4 regions of the Paenibacillus sp. fava2 genome follow, and region 2 is predicted to be linked to each of the others. Evidence: predicted binding sites of a transcription regulator. Region 2 holds the regulator's gene; each other region holds the start of a gene.

The links. Region 2 encodes Rex, which represses fermentation and respiration genes when NADH is low (regulators of the CRP and FNR family bind a similar motif). Its sites were predicted from a motif close to TTGTGAAATATTTCACAA; they were not measured.
Region 1: a site for Rex is predicted at 3,025-3,042, ahead of qoxA (cytochrome aa3 quinol oxidase subunit II). Genes of this name have one in related genera too.
Region 3: a site for Rex is predicted at 1,703-1,720, ahead of AC4G46_RS30350 (formate/nitrite transporter family protein). Genes of this name have one in related genera too.
Region 4: a site for Rex is predicted at 2,474-2,491, ahead of AC4G46_RS13135 (DUF1641 domain-containing protein). Genes of this name have one in related genera too.

Annotation. Positions count from the first base shown of each region.
Region 1 is NZ_CM177755.1:1,116,981-1,122,929, reverse strand. It holds gene AC4G46_RS04885 (DUF6449 domain-containing protein) at 1-180, opposite strand, end outside; gene AC4G46_RS04880 (ABC transporter ATP-binding protein) at 134-1,036, opposite strand; gene AC4G46_RS04875 (GntR family transcriptional regulator) at 1,029-1,415, opposite strand; gene AC4G46_RS04870 (polysaccharide deacetylase family protein) at 1,671-2,777, opposite strand; gene qoxA (cytochrome aa3 quinol oxidase subunit II) at 3,314-4,324, shown strand; gene qoxB (cytochrome aa3 quinol oxidase subunit I) at 4,368-5,949, shown strand, end outside.
Region 2 is NZ_CM177755.1:4,800,787-4,806,735, reverse strand. It holds gene AC4G46_RS21085 (tetratricopeptide repeat protein) at 1-533, shown strand, start outside; gene dinG (ATP-dependent DNA helicase DinG) at 648-3,506, shown strand; gene AC4G46_RS21075 (redox-sensing transcriptional repressor Rex) at 3,624-4,277, shown strand; gene AC4G46_RS21070 (amidohydrolase) at 4,264-5,565, shown strand; gene AC4G46_RS21065 (cell wall elongation regulator TseB-like domain-containing protein) at 5,624-5,949, shown strand, end outside.
Region 3 is NZ_CM177755.1:6,872,745-6,878,693, forward strand. It holds gene AC4G46_RS30345 (molybdopterin-containing oxidoreductase family protein) at 1-402, opposite strand, end outside; gene AC4G46_RS30350 (formate/nitrite transporter family protein) at 773-1,600, opposite strand; gene AC4G46_RS30355 (FAD-dependent oxidoreductase) at 1,901-3,265, opposite strand; gene AC4G46_RS30360 (formate--tetrahydrofolate ligase) at 3,636-5,270, opposite strand; gene AC4G46_RS30365 (glutathione peroxidase) at 5,514-5,949, opposite strand, start outside.
Region 4 is NZ_CM177755.1:3,084,111-3,090,059, reverse strand. It holds gene AC4G46_RS13145 (SGNH/GDSL hydrolase family protein) at 1-502, opposite strand, end outside; gene AC4G46_RS13140 (NAD(P)/FAD-dependent oxidoreductase) at 726-1,904, opposite strand; gene AC4G46_RS13135 (DUF1641 domain-containing protein) at 1,949-2,392, opposite strand; gene AC4G46_RS13130 (nitroreductase family protein) at 2,715-3,332, shown strand; gene AC4G46_RS13125 (LysR family transcriptional regulator) at 3,407-4,252, opposite strand; gene AC4G46_RS13120 (SDR family NAD(P)-dependent oxidoreductase) at 4,377-5,117, shown strand; gene AC4G46_RS13115 (DUF3888 domain-containing protein) at 5,175-5,627, shown strand; gene AC4G46_RS13110 (DUF8426 domain-containing protein) at 5,725-5,949, opposite strand, start outside.

The DNA of each region.
Region 1 (5,949 bases), 3.6 Mb from region 2:
GTCTATAGTCCTGCGCTCCGGGTTGGGGTCATTGTTTAAGAACAGCTGCAGCGGCAGCGCGAATAAAAGAACGAGCGAATAAATAATTCCGATCCAGCCATGCTGGCGCAGGTTCTGGCGGATGACACTGCTGTTAAAGAAGAATCGGCTGCGCATCATATCCGGCATCCCCCATTTCATAAATAAAGATTTCCTCCAGCGTCAGCGGCAGCAGGTCGAACACATAAGGCTCATACACATGAAAAGCCTGCGTGATCCGCTCACGGTCGCCTTTTACAATATACAGGCTGACGCTGCCCCGCTGTTCCTGGTGGAGAATCTGCAGCTTGGCGGCAAGCGCACCGGCGTGGCGCTGATCGCGGAAGGCCACCTGGATTTTATGCGTATCCGCCTTCAGGTCATCCAGCTCCTTCTCTACCAGCATCCGGCCGCCGTGCATGATACCGACATGGTCACACAGATCTTCGATCTCGCGCAGATTGTGGGAGGAGATCAGGACGGTCAGCCCCCGGTCGGCCACTTCCTGAAACAGCAGATTCTTGATCTGCCGGCGCATAACCGGATCAAGCCCGTCGATCGGCTCGTCCATGATCAGCACCTCCGGCGTACAGCTCAGAGCAAGCCACAGTGCCGCCTGGCGCTGCATCCCTTTGGAGAACCTGCTGAGCTTTCTCTTCCTGTCCAGCTTAAAAGCTGTCCCAAGCTCCCCGAACCGCTTCTCACTCCACGAAGGATAGATCGACCGGTAAAAAGCAGCCATGCTCTGCAATGTTGCCTGCGGAAAAAAATACGGGCTGTCCGGCATGAAAATAATCCTCCGCTTTACATCCGGAGCTTCAAAAACCGGCTCACCGCCAACCGTAACGGTCCCTTCGTCGGGCCGGTAAATCCCGGCCAGTGTTTTCAGGAGCGTGGTTTTGCCCGCGCCGTTTGATCCGAGCAGGCCGTAGATCGTCCCTTGCCGCACAGACAGCGAGAGGCTGTCGACGGCCTTTTCCCCTTGAAATATTTTGCTTACCCCGCGCATCTCAATCATGCTTCTCCCCCTCTCTCTGCTCCATAACCTGCCGGTACAATGCACTTACTTCGCTCTCGGTGAAACCGAGGTATACCGCCTCGGCCATCAGCCTCAGCAGCTGTCCGCGCAGCTCTGTCCGCTTACTCTCACTGCGCTCCTGGGCAAGCGGTGCTACGAAGCTCCCTTTTCCGGGCAGGGAATAAATAAAGCCTTCACGCTCCAGCTCCCGGTAAGACTTCTGTATCGTATTGGGATTGACTGTGAGCTGTGAGGACAATGTTCTTACCGATGGAAGCTGTTCATCCGCCTGCAGAATGCCGTGCATGATCATTTCTTTTACCTTATCAGTCAGCTGCTCGTAAATCGGCTTGCGGCTGCGGACATCCAGTTCGAACATAGGCGCCCTCCTTTACTAAGCTACAAATATGGAAAACTTAGGTGTATTAACTGTACTACTATTATTAATACAGTTAGTTGGAATTGTCAACGCAAAGAAACGGCCTGCCCGCTAGAATACACTTATTTCAACTTCGCAGTTCCGCCACTAGTAACGTTTATACGCAAGCAGCCCATGCACAGCAAAAAAGCCGGCAGACTAAGTCTGCCGGCCTCTTTTCACAAACATCATGTTTTCCGTTCCATAAACCTGCTGTTACCGCTCATCATTCCAGAAGTTCAGCGGCTTCAGATCTTTGGTGATTACAGCAAAGCTGTAGCCTTCCTTCTTGAAGGTCTCCAGCAGGCGCGGCAGCACCTTCAATGTTGCCTTCTGGTCATGCATCAGGATGACCGGATTAGTCTTGGATGACTGCAGCTTGTGCACCTGGTCCATAACCGATTTATAGATTTTATCGCTGTCTTCCTTGTATCTCCAGTCCTCCGAATCGACATTCCAGTCCCACAGGTGGTAGCCCTGGGCCAGCACCTTGTCCCTGAAGCTTTTGGTGAAGTAGGGCTTGCTTCCGTATGGCGGACGGATCAGCGTAGTTTCCGCCCCGCTGATTTTCTTCAGCACCGCGTTATCCGCCGTCATTTCAGCCAGCGCTGCCGCAGGCGAAGCATAAAATTTCTCCTTACGGTGGGTCATGCCGTGCAGCCCAAGTCCGCCCCCTGCCTTCACAATCCGCTTCACCTGGGCGGGATAACGGTTCATGTTCGGGCCAAGCATAAAGAATGTTGCCTGGACTTCGTACTTATCCAGTATATCCAGCAGCTGTGCCGTGGTCGCCGACGGCCCGTCATCAAAGGTCAGATATAGGGTCCGCCCTTTAACGTCCCCTTCTCCGGAAGGTTTAGCCGGACTTACAGCCTGCGGCTTCAGTTCGTCCGCATACTGCTTCACAAAAGCCTCATCGCTCATGGCCGCCGACCCGTCGCGGACTCTCAGTAAATATTTATCTCCCTGAAAGGTTATGCTATACCCGAGGTATCCGCTGAGCTTCACCGGTACCATCAGATTCCCGTTCTGCAAGAAGCTGTCCATCGGCACAACTGTACCGTCCTGCAGCTTTAAGCCGCCGTTATTCTTGAGCAAAAGTACGGATTTGCCGCCCGCAGCAACCGCAATTCCGTCAGTCAGCCCGGTAATCGTCCACTTCAGCTCTGCAGATACAGCCCGCAGGGGGACATAATAGCTGCCCTTAACCGGCACAGCTTCAATTCCGGTCAGCTTGTCATTCACACCCAGCTTCAGGCTCGGGCCCGCACCGGCTGCACTTGCTGCAGTCTGCAGCACACCAAAAGTTACAAATAAGGACATAAGAACAAGCATTACTTTTTTAAACACAAGCAAGAGCTCCAATCTATGTATATTTGCCTCTAACTCTACCATACATAGATATAACGTAATTTGAGAGATTGTAACCGGGTGCCTAAAATATTGTTACTTTTTCACGCTGTGACAAATCACACAATAGCACTTTACGCCAATAGGAGTGCAACTTTCGTCGAATACTGTCAGACCAACAAATAAAGCGGTTAATTTCTGTGAATTTCACACATTATAATTGTGACGAAATTAGCAACAATACGGTAATTTTGAACAAAGTTTGAACAACCTTAAATTTAGCTTAAAGCCCGCCGCTACAGTGATCTTTGTCATACATAACTGTACTTGTAACAAATTGATCACACATCTTTAACTTTATCGCCATTTTTGAGGACGATTATAGATATTTTTACAAATTATGTATTTTGCAATCCGGGTAAGTAATTCTTACTATATATACAGGTTATTAATTCGCCCGCCAGCAACGAACGGCTAATGAAAAGAATTATTGAAGGAAGGAGTTCTATATGAAAAAAAAGGGACCGTTATACGCTTTGTTTCTCAGCCTGCTCTTTATTCTTCCGGGATGCAGTTCGTTAACCGTACTGAATCCTAAGGGCCCGGCTGCACGGACGCTGTCTGACACCATTATCCTCTCCATTGCGGTGATGGCCTTTGTCCTGGCAGTTGTCTACATCTTATATATCTTCGTCCTGGTGAAATACCGGGCAAAGAAGAGCAATGAAGGCTACATTCCTGAACATGAGGAGGGCAATAAGGTTCTTGAAGCGATCTGGATTATTATCCCGATCATCATCGTGGCCTTCCTGTCGGTTGTGACTGTAAAGTCCACCCATGCCGTAGAGAATGTGGCGAATGAGTATAAGGACCAGAAGCCGCTAGTCATCTATGCCTCCTCCTCCAACTGGAAATGGCATTTCAGCTATCCTGAGGAAGGCATCGAAACAGTAAACTATGTGAACATCCCGGTTCACCGTGCAGTTGAGTTCAGACTGTATTCCTTCGGAACGATCACCAGTTTCTGGGTTCCGCAGCTGGCCGGACAGAAATACGCAATGAGCGACATGCTCACCTATCTGAACCTCTCTGGTGATACCGTAGGCTCTTATATCGGAAAGAACTCGAATTTCAGCGGTAAAGGCTTTGCCCACATGGAATTTGAAACGCTGGTTATGACTGACGCGGATTATCAGGATTGGATTAAGGAAGTGAAGGAGACTGCTCCTGCGCTGACAGAAGACGAATTCAAGGGCCTTCTGGCCGCCGAGCATCTCGGACGCAAGACTTATTCTTCTACCCATCTGGAATTCAGTCCGCCTCCTGGCGATCACAGCGAGCATATGAGCGGTGACGGCATGGAAATGGATATGCAAAACGGCGGCGAAGAGCATGAGGACAACAAGGAAATTCATCCTTCCCCGGCACCTTCAAGTGAGACTGAATTCAAACTGGACCCGAATCCGGAGCTCTTTGAGCCACTGCCGACTTCCGCTGTCCAGGAAAATTCTCAACGATAAAGATTAGATCCGCAACAGCAACAACCTGAAAGGAGCCACCCTAATGGATTTAGAAAAATTTAAGGTTCACGGCGGAGCCTTAATATATGGAGCCATGGCCAGCATCGTCCTTGCTACCATTGCGATTATTATCGGGCTGACCTACTTTAAGAAGTGGGGCTATCTGTGGCGCGAATGGCTGACTACCGTGGACCACAAAAAAATCGGGGTTATGTATATCCTGGCTGCCCTCCTGATGCTCTTCCGCGGCGGCGTGGACGCCATGATGATGCGTCTGCAGACTGCAGCACCTGAAATGAAGTTCCTTGATGCACAGCACTATAATGAGGTCTTTACCACTCACGGTCTGATCATGATCCTCTTTATGGCCATGCCGTTTATCATCGGTCTGATGAATGTCATCATTCCGCTGCAGATCGGCGCAAGAGACGTTGCTTTCCCGCGTCTCAACGCCGTCAGCTTCTGGCTCTTCTTTTTCGGGGCCATGCTGCTTAACATCTCCTTCGTCATCGGCGGTTCCCCGGATGCAGGCTGGTCCGCTTACTTCCCGCTGGCGAGTCTGGAATTCAGCCCGACTGTAGGGAACAACTACTACTCTCTGGCGCTGCAGATTTCAGGTATCGGTACGCTCATTACAGGGGTTAACTTCATTGTTACCATCCTCAAAATGCGCGCTCCGGGCATGACACTGATGAAGATGCCGATGTTCACCTGGTCTGTTCTGATTACCAACATCATTATCGTCTTCGCTTTCCCTGTGCTTACCGTAGCACTGGCACTGATGATGTTCGACCGCCTGTTCGGCTCGCAGTTCTTCACGATGGCCAACGGCGGGATGGATATGCTCTGGGCCAACCTGTTCTGGGTATGGGGACATCCTGAAGTATATATCGTTATTTTGCCGGCCTTCGGTATTTATAGTGAGATTATCGCCACCTTCTCTAAAAAGAACCTGTACGGATATACCTCCATGGTATTCAGTATGGTTATCATCTCCCTCCTGTCCTTCCTGGTATGGGCGCACCATTTCTACACCATGGGTCAGGGCGTAATGGTCAACAGCTTCTTCTCCATCACTACAATGGCGATTGCTGTACCGACAGGGGTCAAAATATTCAACTGGCTGTTCACCCTGCGTAAGGGCCGGATAACCTTTACTACACCGATGCTGTACACGCTGGCCTTTATTCCGATCTTTACCATCGGCGGTGTTACCGGCGTCATGCTGGCGATGGCCAGTGCCGATTACCAGTACCATAACACGATGTTCCTGGTAGCGCATTTCCACTACGTTCTGATTCCGGGCGCTGTGTTCGCCGTTATTGCCGGGTTCCACTACTGGTTCCCGAAAGTATTCGGCTTCCGTCTGAACGAACGTCTCGGCAAGCACGCTTTCTGGTGGATCATCATTTCCTTTAACGTAACCTTCTTCCCGCTGTTCTTCCTCGGTCTGATGGGGATGACACGCCGCATGTACACCTATTCGGAAGAGACCGGCTTCGGTCCGCTGAATATGCTGTCGTTCGCCGGAGCGGTAGGTCTGGCTATCGGTTTCGTTCTGCTGGTGTACAACATCTACTGGAGTACCCGCTATATGCCGAGAGACACAACAAGCGATCCTTGGG
Region 2 (5,949 bases):
TGCTTCACAGGCTCAGTGATAAAGTGATGGATGAGTGGCTGGCCTTTGCCGAGCAGCTGAGCCAGTTCCGGGAACAGACTGAGCTTGCGCTCGAGCCTGAGGAAGAAGTGCCTCAGCAGGAGGCGCCAGAGCTTGCCATGGATTCTTTTGTCCGGGGCCAGGGGTATTATAAGCTCCTGATGTACGGCAAATGTATCCAGCAGTTTCAGGAAGTGATCCGGCGTTATCCGGACAGCCTGGCCGCCCGGCTGTATCTGGCCATGGCTTATCTGCAGGAAGGGGACGGGGAGACGGCCTGGAGCCATCTGAACCATATGCTCGCCCTGATCCGGGAGAGCAAGCTTAAGGCGATGATCTATAATGCATTGGGCTGCATCAGGGCCTCACAGGAGCGCTTCCTTGAGGCAAGTGAACTGTTCGGTTTGTCTTTGCAGTATGATCCGGCTCTGCCGGAGCCGAATGTCAATCTGGAGGTCTGCCGCAAAAAGGGCGGTAAGCTCCAGTTCGGGGACCAGCTTGTTTCGCTTTTGTAATCATAGCCTTCATTTAGGCGATGCATCCACTTGAACAAGCGGCTTGCATCGCCTTTTTACGTAACTTCTGTTATGCTGATATGGAGTCTCAAGTGAAAGGGAATAGAACTTACAATGAAATTTGCCGTGCTTGATTTTGAAACTACGGGAACCCAATCTGTGGGTGAGATCATCCAGGTTGGCCTTGCCATTATAGAAGAAGACCGGTCTGTTTCCCGGGTATATGGGTCCTATGTCAAGCCCGGAACACCGATTCCTCCTTTTATTACAGGCTTGACCGGCATAACCGACGCGGATGTTGCGGATGCGCCGGAGCTGGATGAAATGATGATGGAGCTGGTCCCGCTGCTGGATGATGTTGTGCTGGTAGGGCATAATGTCGCATTTGATTTTCACTTTTTACAGAATGCCCTGGACCGCTGCGGCTACTTGCCGTTTCAGGGCCGGATTCTCGATACGATTGATTTTCTCAAAATATGCTTTCCGTCGCTGACCACCTATCAGCTCGGTGCAGTCAGTGCGCATTTCAAGCTGACGCATGAGCGTCCGCATCAGGCTGACAGCGATGCATTGGCCACTGCGCTCGTGCTGCTTAAATGCCTTGACGAGCTGTACAGCCTGCCGCTGCTGACCATTCAACGCCTGAATGAGCTGTTTGCCGGCGAAGATAGCGATCTGGCCTGGTATTTTGATGGCCTGCTTCATGAGCGGGAGATGGAAACCTTCCAGCCGGAGGGCGAGCTGACCTTTCACCGTCAGCTGGCACTTGCGGTCGGCGACTGGAATGAGCTTGTTTCACCGCGCGAGGAGGGTTCCGGCAATCCTTTGGAGAATGTATCCTTTGAGGACTACATGGCTGAGGTAACAGCCCGGCTTAAGGATACGTTACCGCAGTATGAGACGCGGGAAGCACAGGAGATAATGATCGGCGAAGTAAAGACCGCCCTTCAGGAAGAAAAGCATCTGCTGATTGAAGCGGGTACCGGCACCGGCAAATCGCTGGGCTACCTGCTGCCGGCTATTTATCATAGCGTGCGTACGGACCAGAAGGTGATGGTCAGCACACATACAATCAATCTGCAGGATCAGCTGCGTGAGCGCGACATCCCCCTCCTGACTACAGTGGTCCCGTTTCCGTTCAAGGCTGCCGTCTTTAAGGGAAGAGGGCACTATTTGTGTCTGCGCAAGTTTGAACATAAAATAAATAACAAGGACTTCGTAAGTACCAGGGAAGAAACGCTTACAGCAGCACAAATGATTGTGTGGCTTACCCAGACGCTGTCCGGTGACGATGAGGAGCTGAATCTCAGCGGCCGCGGCGGCGACTTCTGGGAAAGTGTAGCCAGTGACACCGACTCCTGTCTGGGCCGGTCCTGTCCGTGGTTCCGTAAATGCTACTACCACCGGGCCAAGCATGAAGCCGGAATTGCCGATGTAGTCATTACGAATCATTCCAAGCTGTTCGCAGATGTAAAGGCGGGACATCAGCTGTTGCCTGCCTATGAGCATCTTGTTATAGATGAGGCCCATCATCTGGAGGATGTGGCGGGCAAGCATCTGGGCATGCAGATGAAGTATTTCACTGTGGCCCATACGCTGACACGGCTATACAAGGACAGTAAGAGCGGCCAGCTCCCGGCACTGCGCCAGACCCTGCAATCATCTGGAAGCGAGCAGGCCTCCGAATGGAGCAGTGTCATCGACCGGATCTATCCGGATCTGCTTACCGTCAAGGAAACCTGGGATGTGCTCAGCGACAAGCTGTTCGGACTGCTGCCAGACCGCAGTGATGCGGCAGCTGGTGAGGCCGGACAGCTGGTGTCACGCCTGCACCCCGGCAAGAAGCCAAGGGACTGGGAGGAGCTGGCTGCGCTGGAGAACACACTGAATCTCAGCCTCAGTGATATTATCCGCAGGGGCGACAAGATGCTCAGTGAAATGCGCGATACCGACAGCCAGTCCTCCTCGGACAGTCTGGTAACCGACATCGGCGGCCTGTTTAAGGATCTGGCCTCGATCCGCGAGCAGATCCGCTTCTTCATGGGCCTGAATGATGAGAATGTTGTGTACTGGATGGAAGGCAGCAGCAATTACCGAGGCAAATCCCTGCAGCTGTATGCTGTACCGGTAGATGTCAGTGCCCAGCTCAAGGAGCTGTTCTTCGACAAGAAGAAAAGTATAACGCTGACCTCTGCAACGCTGTCTGTGGATAAATCCTTCCAGTTCATGATCGATAATCTCGGACTGGGCGAGGCTGCGGAGCAGGACAGGCTGATGACAGCGCTGCTGCCTTCACCGTTTAATTACCGCGAACAGGCACTGCTTGTTATCCCGCGTGATTTTCCGAGCGTAAAGGGCAGTGTAGGGGATGCCAGGTTTGTTGACAAACTGGTGCACTCACTGGCAGAAGCTGCTGTGGCAACCAAAGGCCGTATGCTGGTGCTGTTTACTTCCTATAAGATGCTAAGGCAGGTCTATGACCCGCTTAAGGATGCACTGGCCGCAGAGGACATCGCTGTACTTGGGCAAGGTGTAGAAGGGGGGAGCCGCAGCAAACTGATCCGGCGTTTTCAGGACAATTCTGCGGCGGTACTGCTCGGAACCAGCAGCTTCTGGGAAGGCGTGGATATTCCCGGAGATGCGCTCAGCTGTCTGGCGATTGTCAGACTGCCGTTCCAGCCCCCGAACCACCCGCTTGCAGAGGCCAAAGCCGAGCTGCTGCAGGCACAGAAGAAGAACCCGTTCATGAAGCTGTCGGTACCCCAGGCGGTCATCCGCTTCAAGCAGGGCTTCGGCCGGCTGGTTCGCACCGCCCAGGATCGGGGAATTGTCATTGTATATGATACCAGGGTCATCGAGTCTTACTACGGGAAGTATTTCCTGTATTCACTGCCCGGCCCCAAGATGGAGCATATGCTGACTGACCAGATGGTTCCGAGAATCGAGGAATGGCTGGAGGGCGGCATTTCCTAAACTGCATTCATTTCATTCTTAGTCTAGTTCCGCATCAGCTTCCTGTTTGCTTGAGTATCGGGGAGCGGTGCGGCTTTCATACACATCCGAGTTATACTAAATTTAGGAGGAGAAGACATGAAATCGGACAAAATATCGGAGGCTGTCGTACGCAGGCTCCCAGTGTATCTGCGTTTCTTGAATGATCTCCAGAAACGCGAAATTGCAACCGTTTCTTCCCAGGAGCTGGGACAGAAACTTGATCTTAATCCGGCACAGATCCGCAAAGACCTGGCTTATTTCGGGGACTTCGGCCGGAAGGGCATCGGCTACGATGTATCCTATCTGATTGAAAAGATCCGCCATATCCTTAAGCTTGACCAGCAGATCAACGTGGCTCTGGTCGGTGCGGGGAACCTGGGCCACGCCCTTTCCAATTATAATGCTTATCTGAAAGATACGATGAAAATCACTGCCGTATTCGACTCCTACGCACCCAAGGTCGGCCAGAAAATCAACTCCCTGACGGTTCAGCCGATGGAGGAGCTGGGCCAGACCATCCGTGAGCAGGGGATCCGGATCGGCATTATTACCGTACCGGACAGTGAAGCGCAGAATGTAGCCGACATTCTGGTGGAATCGGGCATCGAGGCTATTCTTAATTTTGCTCCGGTTATTCTGAAGACTCCGCCGTCGATCCGTATCCATGCGGCCGATTTTACGACTGATCTGCAGAGCCTTGCCTACTATTTGCATGACGGAAAGGAAGAAATTACCGATGAGCAGCAATAAAACGATAATCGCGAACGGCCGGTTTCTTGTAGCTGGCTCACTTCAGCCTGTCCTGAGCGGTTATATGACGATAGAGGATGATCTGATCACATACATAGGAGAAGATAAGCCTGCAGCAGAAGAAGGCGTTCTGACGGTTGACGGCAGCCGTCTGCTGTTCATGCCCGGACTGGTCAATACCCACGGCCATGCGGCGATGTCGCTGCTGCGCGGATATGGCGATGATATGGTGCTTCAGACTTGGCTGCAGGAAAAAATGTGGCCGATGGAAGCGAAATTTACCGGTGATGATGTGTACTGGGGAACAGCCCTGTCCGTTCTGGAGATGCTCAAGGGCGGAACAACTACCTTCCTTGATATGTATGATCATATGGACCGGGTGGCCGAGGTTACAGAACAGTCGGGTATCCGTGCTGTTCTGATGCGCGGTGCTATCGGTCTATGTCCTGAAGATGTGCAGAACCAGAAGCTCGCAGAAGCCGTGGAATTTGCCCGTAACTGGCACGGCAAAGCGGACGGCAGAATTACGGCAATGCTCTCGCCTCACGCGCCTTACACCTGTCCGCCGGACTTCTTCGTGAAATTTGTTCAGGAGGCTCATGATCTGGACCTGCCGATGCACACGCATATGTCCGAAACCCGCCATGAAGTGGAGCAGAATGTGACCGATTACGGCCTGCGTCCGGTGGCACATCTGGAGAAGCTGGGCATGTTCACCCGCCCGTCTCTGATCGCCCATGGTGTTCATTTGAATGATGAAGAAATTGAAATTTTGGCCAAATACAGTGTGGGAGTATCCCATAATCCGGGCAGCAACCTGAAGCTGGCAAGCGGGGTTGCACGTGTGCCGGACCTGCTTCGTGCGGGAGTCAAAGTCTCACTGGGCACTGACGGGGCGGCAAGCAACAACAACCTCGATATGTTCGAGGAAATGCGTCTGGCTGCGCTGATCCATAAAGGAGTCAGCGGGGATCCGACCGCCGTACCTGCGCCGGAAGCGCTGCTGATGGCAACGGAATACGGGGCAGCTTCCATCTTCCTGAACAATGTCGGCCGCCTGGCTGCTGGCATGAAGGCGGATTTTATTGCCATTGATATTGATCAGCCGCATCTGCTGCCGCATTCTGACCTGCTCTCCCATGCGGTATATTCGGCAAGTGCCAAAGATGTTGAGCATGTCTGGGTTAACGGCAAGCAGGTTGTTAAGCACGGCCAGTGCCTGACACTGGACGAAGAGGAGATCCGCCGCAAAGCGCAGGAAACCTTTGAAAGCCTGCTAACAAGATAATCGAATGCAAGGCGACCGGATCTTACGGTCAGTTATTTAGAAGAAAGGGAGCTGCACTTTGAGGAAAAGGAAAAAATGGCTTCCGCTGGCGATCAGTGCGGCACTGCTCCTTTTGTTCGGACTAGGTCAGTTCTATGCCTATATCATGAAGGACCAGTGGGCCGAGCGCAGCGCAGCCAGGGAAGTGGCCAGAAGCCGTGCCGGACTGACTGAGGTGACCAAAGCCCAGAAATCCGTCTGGGATGAAAATGCAGCCTATTGGGTGCTTACAGGAAAGAATGAGGCGGGCACCGAGCTGATGGTCTGGGTCCGCTTTACACTTGACGGTAAACCGGCAGGAGGCGACAACGATATTTACGCGGCAGAGCTGTCGAAGGGTACCTC
Region 3 (5,949 bases), 2.1 Mb from region 2:
GCCGAGCCTGTTAAAGAAGCGGCGGTCCATCCCGCCCACGCTGAGCATACCCATATTGCCGTAGAAGTAGTACGGCAGAATACTCTCTGGCCCGTGCCCGGCTGACAGCTGCTTGTACCGGCCGGCAATCTCCGCAATCGCTTCTTCCCAGCTGATCTGTTCAAAGGCTCCGCTGCCCTTGGGGCCTGTGCGGCGCAGCGGGTGCATCAGCCGCTCCGGATGATGCACCCGTCCGGCCATGTTCCGCACCTTATTGCAAATTGCCCCTTTCGTGACCGGATGTGCCGGGTTTCCTTCAACTTTTACAATTTTCCCGTCCTGCTTATGCACCAGCAGCCCGCAGGTGTCAGGACAGTCCAGCGGACATACCGCCGGAAAAACGCCGTCACTGCTATGCTTCAAAGCGGATGTCCTCCTTTAATTACTCGGTTAAATGAAGCTTAATATCGTATAAAACAGCTCGTCTGTCCATTGTATAGCGGGCGTTCCGGGGCGTAAAGAAAATCACCGGAATCCGGCTGTTTCGATGCCGGTATGTCCGGGTAATAGAGCATATGAAACACTCCCTATTTATTCGCCGTGAACCCGATTTCGTTCCCCCGAGTCGGATCTGCACGGCGAATTTTGTTTTGCAGGCATTTTTTATAAATGAAAAAGACACCCCCCGATCACCAGCCGCCTGCTCCGTTAATAATGGATGCTGGCCGGTCATGCAAGGAGTGCCTATGCTATTCATTCTATGAAGCCCGTTCACATCAGCTTCGGATTACTGTTAAGCGTGTTTCTTCACAGCAGCTGCCGCTACACCTTCAACTGACTGGACAGCTGCAGGCGCTTTGCGCAGGTAAGCCATGTAATAAGCTGCTGCTACAAAGATTGCTCCCCCGGTAAGATTACCGAGCCACACCGGAACAAAGTTGGCGACATATTGTCCCCAGGTGAAGTGTCCTTCAAATATGGCAGCAGGGATCAGGAACATGTTAGCCACAACGTGCTGGAAGCCGATGGCAACGAACGCCATAGTCGGGAACCAGATACCGAGAATTTTGCCGCTGAAATTATCCGCCCCGTAGGAGAGCCACACTGCCAGCGCTACCAGCCAGTTACAGCCGATCCCGGAAACAAAAGCCTGCACAAATGTAACATCAATCTTATGCTCAGCCATACTGACCAATTTCTCAAGATATACGCCTTCAGCCGTCAGACCGACTACATGACCAAAGAAATAAGCAACGAACAGGGCGCCTGCCAGGTTGCTGAGCGTGATCAGCACCAGGTTCTTAATGACATCCCAGAACGAAATCTTCTTCGCTATAAAAGCCAGCGGCACCGCCATCATATTGCCCGTCAGCAGTTCCCCGCCCGCCAGCAGTACCATAATCAGCCCGACCGGGAAAACAGCAGCCCCGATAAAGTTCGCGATGGAGCCCCATTCAGCCGGAGCACCCGCAATGACACGAATATCCAGTAAAAATCCCAGCGAAATAAATGCCCCTCCCAGAAAACCGAGAATAAGCACGGCTGCAAGCGGGTTATGGACCTTCTTGATTCCGTTCTCTACCGTTACCTCGGCAATCTGTTGCGGTTTGTTGTATGCCATGATTCCTATCCCCTTCGAAAATTACTTAAAATTTGTTCCTTTATCCCATTGTAGCGTGATCCCGATCACATTTACGTGATAAATATCACCACAAGAAACGCTTCGTGAAAGTTTTCACTGACATGTCAAATTTAGCACAGCACAAAAAAGATGAATGTTAAAAAAAACACAGTAACAGTTCATTCGCTTTTATGTATAACAGCCCCATAATCCCCGCTGCCGCGTCCTCAAATCCATCTTTTCTGACATGCAAAAAACCGGAGCCAGGGCGGCTCCGGTCGGACTTAATCCATCTATAAATTATACATTTACTGTCTCTCTGCGTTCCACTGTCTTGGGCAGTGCCTGCAGGCCGGCCGTGTTCAGGAAGTTCCACGGCTTGTTGTAATGCGGCTGGAAGAAGAAGTCGATAAAGGCCAGCTGGTCAACCGTCATCCGGTTCTGGATGCAGACAGATACCGTATTAATGGACTGGGTCAGGTCCATTTTGGACATAATCTGTGCGCCGAGAATCCGGCGTGTGCCGCGGGCATAAACGACCTTCAGCTGCACTTCTTCCACAGTCGGCATAAATTCCGGACGGTAGTTGTCGGTGATCATTACGCTCTCTACCTCGATGCCTTCTGCCTTGGCTGCTTCTTCAGTAAGCCCGGTGCCGGCAATATTATCTTCATAAATTTTGATACCCGAGGTACCCTGTGTCCCCATATAAGGAATGGTATTGGCAACCAGATTGCGGGCTACAAGTGTACCCATGCGGACCGCATTGGTCGCAAGCGGAATATAGGCATGCTGTCCGGTCGGATTGTAATGGATCGCGCAGCTGTCTCCGGCAGCGAATACATCCGGCAGGCTGGTCTGCATGTAATCATTGACCATAATCGCCCCGTTAGGCAGCATATCCACCTGGCCCTTGAGCAGCTCTGTATTCGGACGGAAGCCGATGCAGAGAATAACCAGATCCGTTTCGTGCTCGCCTTTGCTCGTAATAACCTTGGTTACTTTACCGTTCTCGCCGGCAAAAGAGCTTACCTTTTCACCGAGAGCCAGCTTGATGCCGTGGTCCTCAAGCGATTTTTGAATCGGAGCTGTAAATTCCTCGTCCAGGTATTTGCTGAGGATACGCTCCTCACCGTCAATCAGGGTTACCTGCTTGCCGTTCATCTGGAAGGCTTCAACCAGCTCGACCCCGATGTAGCCTGCGCCGACTACGGTAATTCTTTTTACCTGCTCAGCCCGCTCAATAATGGTGTTCGAGTGGTTGTAGTTCTTGGAGAGCAGGATGCCGTCCAGATCCATTCCTTCCAGCTTGGGAATAATCGGCCATGAGCCGGTAGTCATAATCAGCTTGTCATACGTATCATTAAATTCCTCACCGGTTGCCAGATTGCGGGCACGCAGTGTTTTGGCGGCGGTATCTACATTAATAACTTCATGGCGCATCTTGGTGGTAACACCGAGCTCAGCCAGCTTTTCCGGTGACGAATAGAACAGGCCCTGCGGGTCTTTAACCACTCCGCCTACATATAGGGCAATGCCGCACGACAGGAATGAGATATTATCATTGCGTTCGTACACCGTAATCTCGGCGTCCGGGTAAAGCTGTGCGGTATTAACAATTGCGGCGGTTCCGGCATGGGTACATCCAATGACTGCTACTTTCATGATTTCTTCCTCCTCCAAATTGGCAAGCATATTTATTTAATATTTGTTTGCGTATGTGATAAATTTCACTTTATACGTTGATTATATTGTGATTTTTCTCACATTACAAGTATAATTGTGATTTTTCTCACATTGTTCACAATTTGGAATGCCTTCTGGTTTGTTATCTGCAGCCGGCATGCTGCTCCGGTTATTATTTTCCCCAAGCAGGCGGAGTTTATGTCTCCCTGGCGGCAGGAAGCAGCGATGTAAGGAATCCCGGTGTATCCTGTAGGCGCCTATTTATTTTTACCCAAAAAAAATCCCTGATACCACAGCGGCAAGCCGCCGGGCACAGGGAGAAGCATTAATTTTTTTTCATTTGGACAGCCTATTCCAGGCCGTGCAGCACGCCATCCTCATCTACCAGCAGCCCTTCAGCAGCCGGTTTGGCCGGAAGACCCGGCATTGTAACCATGTTGCCTGTGATCACTACGGCAAAGCCTGCGCCAAGGGACAGTGTGATATCACGCACTCCCATCGTAAAGCCTTCCGGCGCACCCAGCAGCCTCGGCTGGTCGGAGAAGGAATAAGGTGTTTTGGCCATGCATACCTGGAGCTGCTGCAGCCCAAGCTTCTCGATAACAGCCAGACTGCGTTTGGCGGCCGGTGAGAAGGCTACTCCGGTCCCCCGGTAGATTTCGTTGACGATTTTATTGATTTTGGACGGAATGTCGAGCTGGTCCTCGTAGAGCGGAGCAAAGGTCCCGCCTGGTGCATGATCCAGCAGCTTCTTCAGCTCTCTTGCCAGCTCCAGGCCTCCTGCTCCGCCCTCGGCCCACACCTTGGAGACGGCAGCAGGAACACCCAGGCGGCGGCAGGCCTCCAGCACTGCATCGACCTCATCCGGCGTATCGCCCTCAAAGTGGTTCAGGGCTACCAGTACCGGAACACCGAATTTGCCCAGGTTCTCAATATGACGCTCCATATTCGCGAGGCCCGACAGCAGCGCAGCGCGGTTGCCCTCATACAGCTCTTCCTTGCGGACACCGCCGTTGTACTTCAGCGATTTCACGGTTACGACCAGTACGGCTGCATCCGGGGCAAGCCCGGCCTGGCGGCATTTGATATTCATGAACTTCTCCGCACCGAGGTCAGCCCCGAAGCCGGCCTCCGTGACCACTACTTCGCCCAGCTTGAGCGCATAGCGGGTTCCGATTACGCTGCTGCAGCCATGGGCAATATTAGCAAAGGGCCCCCCGTGGATAATGACCGGAGTTCCTTCCAGCGTCTGCACCAGATTGGGCTTTACTGCCTCCTTGAGCAGGGCCGTCATGGCTTCTACAGCACCAATCTCCTTGGCCGTAACCGGCTGGCCCAGCATATCGTAGCCTACAAGCATGCGGCTCAGCCGCTTCTTCAGATCAGCAAGGTCATCGCACAAGCACAGCACAGCCATAATCTCGGAAGCGGTCGTAATCTGGAAGCCGCTCTCGCGCACGGTCCCGTTACCGTCCCCCAGCCCGGTCACAATATTCCGCAGGCTCCGGTCATTCATATCCATAACGCGTTTCCAGACAATCCGCTGCGGATCAAGCCCGAGGGCATTTCCCTGGAATATATGATTATCAATCATTGCTGACAGCAGGTTATGCGCGGAAGTTACAGCATGAATATCACCTGTAAAGTGCAGGTTGATATCGTCCGCCGGAACAATCTGAGCCTTGCCGCTGCCTGTTGCTCCGCCCTTCATGCCCAGACTTGGACCGAGCGACGGCTCGCGGAGCGCTGCCACTGTCTTGATTCCCGCTGCATTCAGTGCCTGGGACAGCCCGATCGTGGTCAGTGTTTTACCCTCGCCGGCGGGAGTCGGATTAACTGCGGTAACAAGCACCAGCTTGCCGTCCGGCTTGTTCTTTACCTCTTCCCAAAGGGAAGGAGCCAGCTTGCTTTTATATTTGCCGTACAGCTCCAGATGCTCCCCGCTGATTCCTGCTGCCGCTGCTACCTCTGTGATTAACCTCATAACTTTATAAAACCCTCCTGCCGTTATTATCCTGCTCAGCTTGCCTGACTTCTTTGAATGCAATACGCTGTGATGTTTCCTTCTTCAAAGAATACAGTGTCCCTGAAAAGCGTCAAGGAATATTTTCATAGTATACCCGCACGCAGTCACTGCACTACGCAGCAAAAAGCCCTCCCGCAGCCGGTTGTGTCCGGTCCGGGAAGGCTTGATGGATTGTATTATAAATATCGCTGTTCTATGCGGTTACAGCAGGGACTCAATAAGCGCCTTCATCGTTTCCGGCGACTCCTTCGGCTCCACCCGTGCTGTAACATTACCACTGCGGTCCACAAGGAACTTGGTAAAATTCCACTGGATGTCGCTGCTGTCCGCTGTTCCGGGCTGCTGGCCCTTCAGATACTGAAACAGGGGGCTTGCGTCGGGGCCGTTAACATCGGTCTTGGCGAAAATCGGGAACTTTACGCCGTAATTAACCTGGCAGAACGCCTCTGCCTCCTCACTCGTCCCCGGCTCCTGGCCGGCGAAATGGTTGCAGGGAAAACCGAGCACAACAAGACCCTGGCTGCCGTATTGCTCATACAGCTTCTGAAGATCCCCGTACTGCGGAGTAAGCCCGCACTTGCTGGCTGTATTCGCAATCAGCAGTACTTTGCCTTCATAATCCTTAAGCGGCACTTCC
Region 4 (5,949 bases), 1.7 Mb from region 2:
CGTCCAGCGGGACTAGCACTGCACCGAATTCCCTTGCCAGCGAACGCACCACATGAATTTTCGGGTCCAGATCCGTGCGCCAGCCCTTCCGGTCCTCCGGCACAGGGAGGACGAACGGCTCAACCAGCACCAGCCTGGCATCCGTCGCCGCCTTGGTCCGTTCAATCAGATCCCGGTAAGCGGCTTCAAATTCTGCTGCTGTTGTCTCAAAGCCTGAATCATACCAGCGCCATGTATCATTGATTCCGATATAGACCGATACCCAATCCGGCTTCAGCTCCAGGCAATCCTTGTCCCAGCGGCGCTGCAGATCGGTCACCCGGTTGCCGTTAATCCCGCGGTTATATACCGTCAGCTTCTTCTCCGGATACTGCAGCCCAAGCCGGGCGGCTGCCATCAGAGCGTAACCGCTTCCAAGCGACCCGGCATCATTGTAATCCCGTCCGCAGTCCGTAATGCTGTCGCCGATAAATACGATCACGTCATTGTCTTTGAACCCCATATCTCAAATCCTCCTATACGGAATTAGATTGATATAAACAAGGCTATTATAGCAAAGGGAGAAGAATAGTACAGCGGATATTTTCCATAACCCGGAAATACAATAACAAGCTGACTAAAACACAAAACCCCCTCATATCTCCTGTGCCTGTACTGGCATGCATGCTTCAGGATGATTGAGGGGGCTGTATAGATGCCTTTAAGGATTACAGCGCGGCTAAGAATTAATAAGCCAGACTGAACAGGCCTTTAATGTGAGTCAGGTAACGGATATTGCTGGCTTCCTTCATCATGGTTGCAGGAAGGCCTTTGAGCGGAGTCGAGCTGCCTCCGATAATAGCTACCCCGTCTTTACGGCCAAGGCTGGCAAGCGTCCCCGAGTTGATCGGGCTGAAGGTTTCCAGCGTCTTGTTGTTCAGGGCTGCATACAGATTGTATCCGATCAGCTCACCCATCTGCCATGCGATCTGGGCAGTAGGCGGATATGGACGGCCGTCAGCCGCGAAGTAAACGGCGCTGTCTCCGGCGACGAATACATCCTTGTGCGAGGTGGACTGCAGATAATCATTGACAGTCGCCCGTCCGCGGTTGACCTCAAGCCCGGATTCGCCGACCAGCGGATTACCCTGTACCCCTCCGGTCCAGACGAAAGTATTGGCAACGATCTTTTGTCCATCCTTGAGGTCAATGGTATTGCCTTCAACGTTGGTTACAGCAAGGCCTGTCAGGAACTGTACTCCGCGTGCTTCAAGGCTGGCTGTCGCACGCTCGATCAGGTGATCCGGCAGTACCGGCAGAATCTTAGGACCGGCTTCAACGAGCAGAAGCTTGATTTCCTTAGGATCAACCCCGTACTTTCTGGTCAGCTTAGGCAGTACATCGGCAATTTCACCAACCAGCTCGACACCGGTAAGGCCGCCGCCGCCGATCAGAATGGTTGCATCCGCCGGATTTTTGCTTTTCGCATATTCAGCGATTTTATTTTCAATGTGGGCATGAATGTTCTTGGCATCCTCTGCCGATTTCAAGACCATGCTGTACTGCTCAAGGCCCGGAATTCCGAAATAAGCGGTTATGCTGCCAAGGCCGACAACCAGCGCATCATAAGACAGGGTTGAGCCGTCAGTCAGGCTGATCTGCTTGTTGTCCACAGAGAACGATTTTACCTTGGCGATTTTGAGATCAATATCCTTGCCGGCAAACAGCTTAACGAGCGGCATGGCAATGGCCTTCTCCGCGATGCTGCCGGCAGCCAGGCGGTGAAGCTCCGTAATGATCTGATGGGTCGGGTATTGATTGACCACGGTAACTTTTGCTTCTGCTTTGCTCATATATTTACGTACAGTCAGCGCGCTCAGCAAGCCGCCGTACCCTGCACCCAGAATTACGATATGTTTTGACATTCTATTTCCTCCGTCCATACATGTGTGATAATTTGGTATTCAGGCTATTTCTGCGTGCTGCGTTCGCCGCTGACTTGAAGATAAGCGTTCATGAAACGAAGCATCTTCTGCACTTGAGGGTCCTTGATCATTTTCATCATGCCAAACAGGCTGATGTTTTCCGTACTTGCCTCGGCCCGGTCTTTTGCTTCAATAATGGTAGCTGCCATGTTTTTAACCGACCCTACAACCGGCTCGGCAATTTCTTTAATAGCACCAACTGTATCATTCTTGAGTACCTCATCCGTTGCAACCGCCTGTACAAAATCAAAGGATTTCGATAATACTCCGACCATTTGGGTAAGCTTAGGCAGCTCCTGCACCAGCAGCGTCAGCGATTCCTGAACCTCCGGCTTCAGCAGCTGCTCCAGCAGATCCTCCTTTGGGTTCTTTGCTGCGGCTGCCGCTTGCTCCTGTTCAGGCACTGTTTGCGTAATCGTTTCTGACATTTTAGTCTCTCCTTCACATTGACATAACTGCGTTTTTCTAATCTAACTCACAAAGTCAGTGTGCCTATTATACCACCGTTCTTGTTAAATATGTCACAAAGTTTTTACCCGTTTAACCTTATTTTGTGATAATAATCACTTCTATAATGTCGTTTTCTCGAATTTTCTTCTTTTTATAAAAAAATTTATGAATCCATGCTTAAAAGCATTGACGATCCACACACACCATGCTATCTTTAGCAAGTAACTAAATGTAAGTTTATTATAAAACATCAGCTATTGATTTTTATTAACCAATACATAAGCTAACGGAGGCATAACAATGAGTACTTTTTCAGATTTAGTTCAAGCCCGCAGATCCGCCATGAATTTTGTTGAAGGTGTTACGATTACCAAATCAGAGCTGGAGGAGATGTTCTCCCTTGCCCGCCTGGCTCCTTCCAGCAACAATCTGCAGCACACCCATTACAAGGTGATTACCGATCCGGCCGTCAAGGAGCAGATCCGGAAGGATGCTTATAATCAGTATAAGGTACATACCGCTTCTGCTGTGATTGTCGTGTATGGGGACAAAAATGCCTACCTGCAGGCGCCGGAGATCTACAGCGGTCTGAAGCTGCTCGGCGCCATGAGCCAGGAGGAATACGACAGCACCATCCAGTCTATCAACGATGCTTATGAAGGCAACGAAGCCTTCCAGCGCGATGAAGCAATCCGCAATGCCTCCCTCTCCGCTATGCAGTTCATGCTGATTGCCAAGGACAGAGGCTGGGATACATGCCCGATGATCGGATTTGTACCGGAGGCGGTCAATGCAACACTCCAAGTGCCGGACAATCTTGTTCCCGTCCTGATGATAACAATCGGCAAGGACAACAAGCACAAAATCAGACCGCGCGGCTACCGCAAGCCTGTTAATGAATTCGTGGAATTCATCTGATTCTGCTCCTGCTGTATGAATTGTAGGATATGCCAAAAAGCCCTCCGTCATGACGCGGAAGGCTTTTTTTCTGTTCAGCTCTCCTCTAAAAAACGGATGAACTGCTTTAATGGCCGGGATTGCTTTCTGCCCTGCTTTACTATAAAGCTGACCCTGACCGGATCCGGAAGCTCCTCCATTTGAACGGACTGCAGCTCCTTACGGCTGTAGGCAATGTCTGCCGGAATAACGCTGATCCCCAGTCCGTCATTAACCGCCTGCAGAATTGCTTCCAGGGAGTCAAATTCCATAACTGTCTGGTTGATTGACTCCTTTTTTTTCATATAAACATCCAATAACTTCCTTCTATACACGCAGTTCTGATCACTGTTAATGATCAAATGATGCCCGAGAAGCTCATTACTATGCTCACCAGGTTTGGGGGAAATGACCACGACTCTTTCATCATAAGTATATACCGGTGTAAAGAGAACGTTATTGAATGTACCATTTACAAAAACCCCCTCTACCTCCCCGTACTGGAGCATTTCCTGTAACCGCTCCGCACGATCCGTTTTCATCCTGATATCGATCCTGTTATCCTGCAAAAAGGAAGACAATAACCGGGGAATACGGACAGCAGAGAGCGTCTGCGGAGCACCTATAGCCAGTGTAGTTTTCCATTTTTCCGGGTTGACTGACGATCTGGCCTCCTCCATTAAGCCTAAAATTTGATCGGTGTAGTCCAGCAATCTGCTTCCCTCCTCAGTCAGGGTCACCCCACGGTTATTGCGGCTGAATAAAGGGACACCTAGTTCAACCTCCAGATTTTTTATCCGCTGGCTGATGTTCGACTGGACGTAATCTAATCTATCAGCCGCTTTGGAAATAGACTGCAGCTCCGCAACAGCTTTAAAAATCCTTAAATCCTGGCTTTCCATACAATAGCCGCACCTTTCGCTGATATCATTCAGAATGATACCCGTTTCATTTTTCCGAATTATACCTTACATCCGCGTAAAAGTATAATGTTCCTGAATAAATCTGAAGCGGGGATGATCAGCTATGGAATTAAATAATAAAGTGATTCTCGTTACCGGCGGCGGAACGGGTGTGGGAAGAGCAACGGCATTAAAGCTGGCTGCCAGAGGAGCCATTGTCGCTGTAAATTACAGCCGGTCTGAAAAAGAAGCTCTCGCGGTCGTTCAGGAGATTGAAAGTTCGGGTGGAAGAGGTTTTGCGTATAAAGCGGATGTCGCGTCCGCAAATGAAGTTGATGCCATGGTTGCCTACATTGCCGGGGTTTATGGAACCATTGACGGCCTGGTGAATAACGCCAGTATTACAGCGCAGATTGCGATGGACAACCTGGATGATGTGACGGATGAGGTGTGGGATTCGCTTTTTAATGTCAATGTGAAAGGGATGTTCCATTGTGTAAAGGCAGTAGTCCCTTATATGAAAAAGCAAAAATCCGGCGCCATCGTAAATCTGGGCAGTGTCGCCGGATTTACCGGAATTGGCTCTTCTATCCCGTATGCAGCGACCAAATCAGCCATCCACACGATGACAAAATCGCTGGCCATCGCGCTTGCGCCTTACATCAGAGTGAACAGCATTGCTCCAGGCGCTGTCGATACCAGATGGTGGGCAGGCAACGAGGAACGGATGCACCAGCTTGCCGGAAAATTGCCGCTGCAGAGAATTTCTACGCCAGACGATATTGCCGGGGCTGTTCTTTTTCAGCTGACGCAGGATTCTGTTACCGGGCAGGTGTTTACTGTCGATAACGGGCAGACGTTATGAGGGTAATCTTATGACAAACCGGACACTCTACCTGTAAACCAGGGTGAGGTGTACACGATGATTCTATCAAGATTGTTCATAATTATAGTTGTATCTGCTGCACTGAGCTTGTCGTCTCCAACGCGGTTATTCGCTGAACCTGTTCACAATAAACCGCTAAGTGATTCCGGCGAACTCAGAGTGCAGGATATGCTGATGAATTTTCTAACTCCGCATATCAATGCTGCTGTACAGGATTATTACCGGCAATTATTGCTGGAGCCGCCGCTTGTGTATCCGTATTTTGTTCAAATAACCGGTTCAGAGCGGTTAAACGGTTTTCGCGGCTTCAGGTTGTCCGTAACACTCGACGCTACGCCTGTTGTCGGACCCCATATTCCTGTAGGAGAAGACAGGTTAACGTTTGAAATCTCAGCAGGCCCTGAGGTCAAACTGGTTCATTACACGCACTTAAAAAGCTATCCGCTCCCTCCGCACTGGCAGTACATTGTGAAGAAGCCTGCGCGATAACCGGGCTATCCGGGAAGTTAGTCGAGAATTCAATTGAGGGGTGGCCGCACCTAGCGGCTGCTGCCCCCTGCAGATTTCCTGATCCCTTGCTATTGCCCTATTTTGCGTATTGCAGGATGGCGATAGCCGCCCGCTCACGCCGGTCGGCGTCTTCCGAATGCAGCGCTTCTTTCAGGACAGCCACAGCTTTGAGAACCGTTACCTCATCCACCAGCGCACGTTTTCCTCCAGCAGTTGTTTCGGCCGGGCCCGTCCCTTCAATCCACAGCTCCATTCTGGCCGCCGGCAAGGTGCCGCGGTACCGGGAGATCCGGGCCTCCTC